DNA from 2 places in the Paenibacillus sp. 05T425 genome. Region 2 is predicted to be linked to the other one. Evidence: a T-box and tRNA genes for the amino acid it is inferred to sense, from the RefSeq annotation. Region 2 holds a T-box; the other holds one or more tRNA genes.
What was found. A T-box is a leader RNA that pairs with one kind of tRNA and senses whether it is charged. The one in region 2 lies ahead of AC1DF0_RS19945 (arginine--tRNA ligase), so its partner is inferred to be a tRNA-Arg.
Positions count from the first base shown of each region.

Region 1: it encodes a tRNA-Arg, which carries the amino acid that the T-box ahead of AC1DF0_RS19945 (arginine--tRNA ligase) is inferred to sense. The anticodon was not compared.

Region 1 covers NZ_JBFTLA010000010.1:79,996-85,385, forward strand. The annotation lists gene asnB (asparagine synthase (glutamine-hydrolyzing)) at 1-511, opposite strand, end outside; gene AC1DF0_RS22255 (hypothetical protein) at 624-995, shown strand; gene AC1DF0_RS22260 (methyl-accepting chemotaxis protein) at 1,084-2,607, opposite strand; gene AC1DF0_RS22265 (P-loop nucleotide/nucleoside kinase family protein) at 2,742-3,350, shown strand; gene AC1DF0_RS22270 (aspartyl-phosphate phosphatase Spo0E family protein) at 3,873-4,046, shown strand; tRNA gene AC1DF0_RS22275 (tRNA-Arg) at 4,106-4,182, opposite strand; gene AC1DF0_RS22280 (hypothetical protein) at 4,421-5,326, shown strand.
Region 2 covers NZ_JBFTLA010000008.1:210,164-215,398, forward strand. The annotation lists gene AC1DF0_RS19940 (heavy metal translocating P-type ATPase) at 1-976, opposite strand, end outside; gene AC1DF0_RS19945 (arginine--tRNA ligase) at 1,078-3,000, opposite strand; T-box leader at 3,069-3,332, opposite strand; gene AC1DF0_RS19950 (rhodanese-like domain-containing protein) at 3,460-3,771, opposite strand; gene AC1DF0_RS19955 (VWA domain-containing protein) at 3,889-5,235, opposite strand, start outside.

The sequences.
Region 1 (5,390 bases), on a different contig from region 2:
GATGGGCTAGAATAGCTTTCTGCTCCGATCCGAAAATAAACAAGCCGTCCTGCGTACTATAAAACAGCGGCTTCACGCCAAGTCTATCTCTTGCCAGAAACAGCTCCTGCTCGGCTGTATCCCATATGGCAAAAGCGAAAATACCGTTAAACCTTTCCAAGCATGACTTGCCCCATTCCATATAAGCGACGAGCAGCACCTCTGTATCGCAATTCGTCGTAAATGTTCGGCCTCTGCTCTCCAATTCCTTGCGCAGCTCCAGCGCGTTATATAACTCGCCGTTATAGACGATGACGTATTTGTCATCGCCGGTATGGCGAATCATGGGCTGAGCGCCGTTCTCGGGATCGATGACGGACAGACGCCGATGTCCCAAAGCGCAATGCGCCGAGATCCATGTGCCCGATGCGTCAGGTCCGCGGGGCGCTAGCGTGTCGGTCATCTTCTCCAGGCTAATGCTTTCCTTGGTCAGGTCACGGGTCCAATCGATCCAGCCGGTAATTCCACACATCCGTCTCATTCCTCTCTATTGCTGGACTCCAGTAGCGATAATAACAGTTATATGCTGAAAATAGGCATAAAATGTCTGTCCATAGGGGGAAGCTAGAGGAGGCTGATACAGCTTGTGCAAGGTAAGCATGAAGGAAGCGAGGCTGGGTAGGATGTGGAATGAGGAAAGCAATGAAGAAGAGCGAACGACATATTATGTGTCCGTTCAAGCGGGCCAAATATTAGCCGATCCGGAAGCGGCGGCCTACGAACTTGTCATACAAGCGAACGATGAGGAGATTGGAAAGCTTCACGAGCTGTTCAAGGAGCTTGCCGCAGCGGACAACGGAGGAGTAAGGACTATGGCTGCCAATCCTTATCAAGCGGATAGCGACGAGCAGAACAATTCGGATTATGATTATTGGCTGAAGCAGGTGTATAAGCAATTGTATGATTGCGGAACGGATACAACGAAGAATCATATTGAATCGATGCATTTATGGTAATGAGAAGAAGGGCTTACCTCGCTATCTGTCACGGTCAGTGACAGATAGGATGAGGTAAGCCCTTTGTTTCGCCTAATGAAGTCTGATGCTATTGCCCAATCTTGCTTATAAGCTGATCGATTCGTTCGGATAAGAGCAGCAATCTGGCGCAAGTGTCCGCAAGATGATCCGTCAACTCGACCTGCTTCTCCGTCAAGCGGCCGATGACCTTCGTTTCCTCCAGGGAGTCGACCGAGAATTGCGCCATCTCGTCCATCGTAAGGGAGACAAGACGTGTGCCGGCGGCAACTTGAGCCGAGGAAGCAGCCGCTTGAAGGACTTGCTCTTCGACGATATGAATCTGATTCACAATATGCTTGAATGAGGAGTTGGTCTGGCCAATGCTGTCTATCATAGTCCGCGTTCGTGCAACGCAGGCTTCTGTCCATTCCGCACATTCGCGAACGGAATGCTGAACGCCCTCAAGAACTTCTTTGATCGAATAGGCAGACTCACCAGACAGATTAGACAGTTTACGAATTTCCCCTGCAACGACTGCAAATCCTTTGCCTTGCTCCCCCGCTCTAGCTGCTTCAATAGAAGCATTCAGCGCGAGCAGCTTCGTCTGCTCGGCCATCGCGGATATGATGTCGACGAACGCTCCAATTTGATCCGATTTCCCGCTAAGCGCAATCACGCTGCTGCTCATGGAATCAAGAGCGCGGGTTACATCGTCCATTTGCTCAATCGTATGCTCGATATGCCGGCTGCCCTCATCCGCGGTATGGCGGGATAGTTTAGCGTTATGCGCCACGCTTTGGAACGCGCCGTTCATGCCGTTCATCTCGTCCGACATTTGATTCATATCGTTCATACTGCGACGGGAGTCTGCTGTCTGGGACGCCAGCCCGCTTGTCAGCTGATTGACAGCCGCGGCGATGCCGTTGATCGATTCCGCCGTATGGCCGCTTTTGTCGACAAGTCCTGCTGTCACTTCCCTCAGCTGTTTGGAGGTCTCCGTTAACTGCCCAACAATCGTCTCGAAGAGCTGTTTGCTTTCTTGGTTCTGTTCGTCAACGCCCTTCATAACCATCAACTTATTCGCAATTTGAAGAATCGTGGCCAAGGAGGTAAGCAACAGGAAAACAGCATGAATCGCAACCATGCCGATTGTATAATCTTTCGTTCCGAATACGTAGGTTGGAAATAAATAAAGCCCGGCGACGTGCTGTACGGCGAATAATACAGTCATCACAACAATAAGGCTTATTCGCTCATAATAAGCGACTATGGCAATGACCATGAATATAGAAAAATGGAACTCTACCGCTCCGCCTGCCCCTGCAATGACAGAGAAGCTGGACAACGTTAACGATAGTGCATTAAGGAGTGGAATTTGAACATGATTCCGATCGCGGCGATAAAGCAGGATAGCGATGATCCACGCCGCAAAGGGGAGAAAGGCTAGAAGATTCATAACCCAATCGTTCGTTTCCGGCATTGAAGGTTCATGGCCGTTCATATGATGACCGGCTATCGCGACTTGGAAGGAGCGTGTAAGCAGATGGATGATAGCGGCGAGAGAGGCTGCGGAAAGGCTCATTTGCAATATCAGTTTATTTTTTTGGTTCATGGTGTTGAATCACCTCGGTTGTTAGTAATAGGTTAATCATACCATCCTTATGCGCGAAACGAGCAAGGACTATTCTATGAAAACCTATGAAAAGATGATATAATGCATCAAAAAAGTAGTGGAGGCACATTTTTTTGCAAAAATTAATCTTCTTTGTAGGCGTAGCAGGCACAGGCAAAACAACGGTAGCAAGGAAGCTATCATCTCGAATTCCGGCAGCATTCCTGGATCGCGACACGATTGGCGGAAGATTCGTGGAGGCAATCCTCGAAATGAACGGTTTGGATAAGAATGATCGGGATTCCGATTACTATAAACGCAATTTGCGTGACCTTGAGTACGACACGGCTAAGGATGTATGCATCGAGAACCTTGCCGCAGGCCAAAATGTGTTCATGATTTCTCCTTTTACAGCTGAGCTCAGAAATGAACAATGGATCGAGGACGTCCTTCAAGCGGCCGGCCGCACCAAACAATCCGTTGACGTGAAAGTCGTCGTCGTTACTTTGTCTGACATCGCGATGCAAAAAAAACGGATTATCGGCAGACAGACCGTACGCGACCAGTGGAAGCTCGACAACTGGGGCGACTTCGAGAAAAGAGTCGACTTCGTGCCGCAGATTAATTGGAATATTCCGGCCTCATCCATCCTCGTCTTCGACAATAGCGGCGAGCTGACCGAGGAGAAGTCGGAGCTTCTCTTCCAGTTCGTGACAGAAAGTCAGGCATCGCTTTCGGTATAGCATAGCAGCAAATTCAGAGAGACCATATCCTTAACTAGGATAATGGTCTTTATTTGTGACTGAGAATATGCTGCAAATGTCCCGATCTAACACTTTTCAAAAACTTTATCCGATAAGCCGTCTAATTTATCACTTTTCAAATAACTTCCATGGAATTTTTCTAACAACTCTCATTTAGTATGGTGAATATAGAAGTTCGCCATTTCAGTCGGCTTAACCGATAAAGGAGGTCAGGGTCATTCCTAAGAAAAGATCGATGATTGTAGAGGTAATCACATCCAGGCAAACGACAGCTGTGGACCGACAAGAGAAACGGCATATTCGAATACTAATCGGCAAAGAGCTTGAATCCTGTGACCGATGCGAACATCGATTCAATTCTTTAAAGGGAGACCAGGTACCGGCGCCGTGCAGAGAGTGCCCGACAAGTCTTCGCATGCAGCAATTGGTATCGAAGCTTGAGACGGCAAACGTATAACCTATTCATAACCAATTCATAATGAGGTAGGAGGTAGTGTTCATATGTACATGCAAAGAACGGATGCCAAAGCCCGAATCGAAAGCCTTCGCAAACGGATGGTCGAACTCTATATGCAGTCAGGATCGTTGACATCATCGCAAGTGGTTAAGGCAAGCCAAGAGCTGGATGAGGCGCTTAACTACTACAGCAATAGCGCAGGGACATGGCAGATTTAGCAGCATATAAAAAAAGCCCCACCGCTTACAGCGGTTAGGCTTCGATTGCGTACATATAATGGCGTCCCAGAAGAGATTCGAACTCCCGACCGACGCCTTAGAAGGGCGTTGCTCTATCCAGCTGAGCTACTGGGACACGAGTAATAATATAACATGAACGTTTTTAGTATTGCAAGTCATTTTTTGGATTTTGTCGAAAAAATAGTTGGTTGCACCTGCCGAGCGGTCTTCTAGCAGCTTTTGTTTTTTTCTTTCCTCAGACCGTGGTATAATCTTACGCAAGCTTGCGAGAAGCATGAGATGGCGTATACGAAGGCGGTGTTAGCATTACAACTCCCATTGACCCACAAGGCGACAACAAGGATAACGTATATTTGTTCCCTAGCATGCTGGATCATTATCAAATTCATCTTACCCGAATGCTGGAATCGGAGCAGTACGGGGAGGCTAAGGAGCTATTGCGTTTCCTGCTGCAATGCCAAGGGGAGGACGAACGCCACTATGAGGAGTGGAACAGTCTTCTCACATGGCTCGATATGGCTTTTCCTGAAGGAGGAGGCGGAGACGACGGTACAGGCTATGTGCTCGCGATGCCCGAGAAGGAGCCGAGCGAGGATACGATTCGCGCGGAGCTGCTGAACCCGCCTGAGCAGGATGAGACATACATTAATCAAGTGATGTACATTATGCAGAATCATCCTATGATTGATCAGCAGATGCTTGCGCTTGAAAGAGCGGCATACATACAAAGCGAACAGGTGGACGCGACGATTGTGAATTGGCTCGTAACGAAGCCGGTTCATCCAGTCGTGCAATTCAAAGCGCTGCAATGCTTGCGAAAGCGCGGTGCTCAAGGCTCTTTGACAATTGAAAGGCTCGATGAGCAAGTTCAGCTGGAGCTCGACGAAACGCCGCTCTCTTTGGACGACTTTCCGAGTCAAATCAACCAAATTTTGGAGCGGGCTGAACAGGTGGCCGAAGTCGATGATCCGACGCTGCCTCATTTTGCCAAAGAGCTTTGGAAGGAAAGTCTGCAGTTCTTGTATGGGACGGCGGCTTACAAATGGATGCTTAGAGAAGATGAAGGAACCGTCGATTGCTTTGCTGCGGCGCTACATCTTACGCTATTGCTGACCGTATACGGATCGGCGAACGACGATGATATACGCGATACATACGGCATTACCGAATCGTTAAGATTTCAATATGAGCAAGCTTGCAGAGCGCTTAGGCAGGTTGCGGTATTGCAGCCGTCAGAGCCAGATGAACCTCAGCCTTGAAAAGCTCGTCCATCTTGTTTATAATGGAATGGTTTATGGAACGTGAAAATAAGCGAAGTACGTG
Region 2 (5,235 bases):
GCGTATCATGGCCGGCAGCCTTCGTCCATATGCGGAGCCGGCCGCCGACATTGCGCGTGCCTGCCCAGATGGAATCGCCCTCACGTTTCGCAACGGGCGTACTCTCCCCTGTCAACAGCGCTTCATCGGCAGATGAGTCACCCGAGATAACCGTTCCGTCAACCGGCACAAGTTCGCCGGCTTCGACGATAACCGTATCGCCCGCTCGCACGAACTCCGTACGAAGCTGCGTCACTAGGCCGGCGCGCTCAACGGCAGCCGTCTGGCTTTGAAGGGTGGCATAGCCGGCTGTATTGAGGTTCGCCTTTAACGAAGCGGAAGCTTCGATGTATTTGCCAAGCAACACGGCGGTAATGACAACCGCAGACGTCTCGAAATATAGCGCGGGCATCTCTGCCCCAAAGCTCGAAGCGCTTAACAGATCCTGCTGGAACACGATGTAATGGCTGTACAGATAAGCTGCAGTCGTGCCTACGGCAACGAGCACGTCCATATTGGCGCTCTTCTGCCTAAGCGCATAATAAGCGCCGAAGTAGAAGGGCATGCCGATAACGAATTGAAGCACCGTCGCTAGCACCAGCTGCAGCCAAGGCAATGTCAGCCATGCAGGTATATAAGCAGCAAGCGGCGATAAGATTGGCAAATGGTGAACCATAGTAAGCAGCAGAGGCAGTGTCAGCAGGAGCGAGACGATTAATCGAAGCTTTAGTATCGCATGCTCCTTGCGCAGACCCGTATCGCCATGCTCGCTTAATGAAGCCGTGAAGCCAAGCTGGCTTACGCGCTCGGCGATTTGCTCGGGACTTACCCGCTCTGGCGAGAATTGCACCCAAGCGGTGCGCAGCGGGAAGCTTACTGCCGCTTCATAGACGCCTTCCATCTTCCCTACCGACTTCTCTATTCGTGCCGCGCAAGCGGAACAGCTCATTCCCTGCACGGCAAAGTCGATCATTATTCCGTTATCCGGCGAATTCATTGAACCCGCCTCCTTCCATTCCGCATTAAACGACCGATGCCTGTACCCATCTGGGTTCATTTATATGTGGGACCAGTCGTTTGCATGAATGGAATGTGAGGTTACATGCTTTCGGGAGCAGGTAATCCAAGAATATCGAGCGCCTCGCCAAGCGTCTGCTTGTAACGTTGCGTAAGCCATAAGCGCAGCTGGCGCTGAGCAGGAGATGCCTTCAGTATTGGACATGTCGCATAAAAATGATTAAACAACGTTGCCAGCTCATAGGTGTAATTGCAGATGATGTTCGGCGCAAGCTCGAGCTCCGCCGCCTGCAATACCTCCGGCCAGTAGCATAGCTGTCTTAGAACGGCATGCTCCTGCTTGTCGAGCGACTGATCGACCTGGACCTCCGACACATGAACGCCTGCTTGCGCGGCTTTCTCCATAATGCTGCAAGCCCGAGCGTAGGCATAAAGCAGATACACGCCTGTATTGCCCGATATTTCGGTCGCCTGCTCCAGATCGAACACAATCTCTGTCTGCAGATGGAAGCGCAGCAAGTAGTAACGAATGGAAGCAGCCGCTATTGTTCGACTCGTAAGACCTTGCTTTCTTGAACGTTTGGCATCGATAATGCCCTCCATTCTGTCGAGCAGTTCCGACACTTTGATCCCGATACCTTGGCGGCCGGACATCGGATAAGCATGTTTGCCAGCTGTGGTGTCTACGCCTAGTCCGGCAGCTGTAGATGGGCTTAATGACACGACCCCATAGCTGACATGCTTGAGCTGCTCGGCTTGACTTGTGTAACCTAACGCTAACAGCGCTTGCTTCACCATGGCCTGCGGGTACTGCTGCCTCTGGTCGATCACATTAATAACGGCATCTGCCTTGCCGATCTTCTTCTTCACGTCTCCTGCTTGCGTAGACCATAGACCGCTGCCGAACTTGCGATAACGAAAATCTTTGTCCAGCAAGCCGAACTTCCACAGATGATAAGCGATATCCTTAGCCGTATACGTCAAAATTCCATTCGAGCGAACAAGCACCTTGTCTGCTTGATGTTCGCCTTGCTGCTGCTCGGATTGTTCGGCTTCTAAAGGCTCTGACAGGTTGTCAGCTTCATGTGCCGGCTGCCCGCTTCCAAGCACCCAACAGCCTGCAAGCTTCCCCTGCTGCTCCTGTCTGAAGACGTTCGTTTGCTGCAGCAGCTCGAAGGTGCGCTCCCAGAATCCTCCGCTAACGATACTGCTTTCCCATACGAGCACATCATAATCGATCCCGAACTGCTTCATCTCCTCGACATGTTCGCTTACGATGCGCTCAGCGATAAGCAGCCCCATCCAAGCAATGTTGTTGCCCCCTTCTTCCAAGTGAGCAAGTACGCGTGAACGCTCTTGCAGCAATTCGGGCTGTTCCTTATACGCTTGATTCACCTTCGCATACGTCTCCCAACAGAAATCGCCAAATCTCGCATGCGACTKAGCGGCCCACGTGTTCAGAATGCCAACGACCGTATCGGCTAATTGATTGCCAAGGTCGTCGATGTAATTATGCACCTCTACAAGATGTCCGGCTTGCTTCATCAATCTTGCTAGCGTATCACCGATACAAGAATTTCTTAAATGACCGATATGGGCAGACTTGTTCGGGTTAATCGACGTATGTTCAATGAGTACCTTGTGCTTATGCTTTTGCTGCTTCTTGGCTTTTATTGCTGCTCCATCCTCATTTAGCTTCGCCCACTGCTCCCAATTGACATAGAAATTAATAAAGCCTGGCGGAGCGATATCGATGGTTGCGAATAGCTGATTAATCGCGTTATTAGATTGCAGCTTTTCTTTAACCTGAGCTGCAATAACGAGAGGAGCACGCTTTAGATGCTTTGCCAATTGCATCGCTATGCCGCTGCTGAACTCGCCGTTTGCCTCGTTAGCCGGATGTTCCACTACGACATTGACTTTGTCCTGGAGCACCAACCCTTCTTCCGTTGCGATCTGATTTACGACATTAGTTAATGCGGTTAATAATTTTTCTTTCAACACTTTATATTCCTCCTCCTTGTTATCGTCAAATCGAGTCCGAACGCCAAAAAAGCCCTCGTCTCCTATAATAAAGAGACGAGAGCTTGCTGATTCCCGCGGTACCACTCTAAGTATTGAACCTGCAATGAGGTTCAATCACTCGATTTGATAACGGTCATTGACCGGATTTGTCTACTCTGATAGCCGCCTTTGCATTGACCTTGACTGCGCGGAATCGCTTCGACAAACCATTTCCCGGGCCCGCTTCATCATAGACATCCGTACCGGCTTCCACTGTCCCGGCTCGCTGCGACTATCCGTCCTAAGATTACTGTCCCGTTCGTTAATGTTAGATTTGTGAAAATTCTGAATATATCTTAAACGTATTTATACACGATGCCGCTTAGCATTGTCAAGGGGGATAATAAATAGCGGCACTAAGCTAAGAAGCCTAGTGCCGCCATATTCCTCATTATGCGATTATTCGCCGGTTACAACTTCGCCGTTCCAAGCAAGCATACCGCCCGACACGTTAATAACGGTATGGCCCAGCGCGCCCAAATAGTCGCATGCTTTGCCGCTTCGTCCGCCGCTGCGGCAGATGATGACGATCTCCATCTCTTCCTGCGGGAACTCGTCAACACGCTGAACGATTTCCGATAATGGAATGTTGCGTGCCTCTTTAATATGGCCGGCTTCCCATTCATCGACCTCGCGAACGTCAATCAAATTGATAGTCTCGCCGTTTTTAAGCTTTTGTTCCAGTTCCTGCGTCGTCAGTTCTTGAGCCATATAGACATCTCCTTCAAGCGTAGCTGCTTATTATAGTCGTTGATATGAATTGTATCGCGTCCTATCGCTCGTGTCCATATGAAGGAGAACGGTTGCTATTGGAAGCCATATCTRCGGCTATCTCCGCTTTTTGTTTTTGGCTGCGAGCAGACGGTTGATCGTTCCGTCCATTGCAGTATCCCGCTCTAGCCGAGCAGCGCTCGGGCCGGGTTGATTCGTGTTCGTCACAGATGCAGTCGCATTCGCTGAAGGTGACAATTCACTCGGCTTTGTTCGATTGTCGCTCTCTTTGAATGGAGATATTCCAGACACGCCGCCGTAGAAGCGGCTCGCTTCGGTTGTCCTTCTCTTTAGCCTCGATACCGCATTGGTTGACTCTAAAACTTCATTCGTATGACTGCTATTACGTCCATTGCGTTGCCGTAACAAAGTTCCCGCCCATTCGAGCATCCGTCCGTAAGGCAATGACAGCCTACGCAGCGCGATATCCAGCAACCAAAGGAGCAAAGCGGCGACGAGCAGTTTATTCGTCAAATCGATCGGCTTGCGAGCCTCCAGCGGCTTGAAATCAAATGCCGATTGAGGATCGTCCAAAAGCAATTTGCGCCCGCCGGTCGTGGCGGCGATCTGAGCCATCGTCTCTGGACCGCCCGTGTTCGATAATCGGTATTCAGGCGAATAAGGAATGACGAAAGCCGATGTCGTACCGCCTTCAATTGCGTTTCCGTTCGACTTCTGTCCGATTTGAGCCAAATAAACGCCAGGTTCTGTCGCAGGCAAGGTCGTTTCATACTCTCCCGGCCCGATCGGCATTAAGCGGCGAACGGAATAGCTGCCTGATTCGTCCTCAATCCCCGCGGACAGCGCACTGTCGAATGAGCCCGCATCAGCTTCTGAGCGTACCTTCAAAGTGGCTTGGCCGCCGTCTTGCTCGGTCGTTATCGAATACGGATTGTTCACAAACTGAGGGAACGTCCACTTCACCAATTCGGTAAGCACGGTTGGAAATGCAGGCCACTGCACCCATTCGCGTGCCCACTTGCCCGTAACGTCGCTTGTCCATGCGACGGATCGTCCAGAGCCGTATTGCCAGCGGGCTAGCAGCGGATCGCCATCCGGCGTCAATAGAGCGACTTCCGCCGCTTCTTTCGCTGTTGCGGCGATATAAGCGTTAATCTTTGGCACGCCGCCGTTCCACAGCTTCCCCCAATCAGCGGCCCTAGCGACTGCTGGCGTAAACGACTGCTCCACAATATAAGTACGAGACATCATTACCGTCTCGCGACTGAAGATGGCAGGAAGCGTGCTTTGGTCTTTGGTGAAGTAAAATCGCCCTTTGGCAGCCTTCGCCAACCGTTCAAGCAACGCTTGATCTGCTCCATCGCCTACCGCGACCGTAGAGAGCGTCATTTGATCCTCTACAATGGCATCGGTTAACGCCTCATAACCAGGATTCGTCGCCGA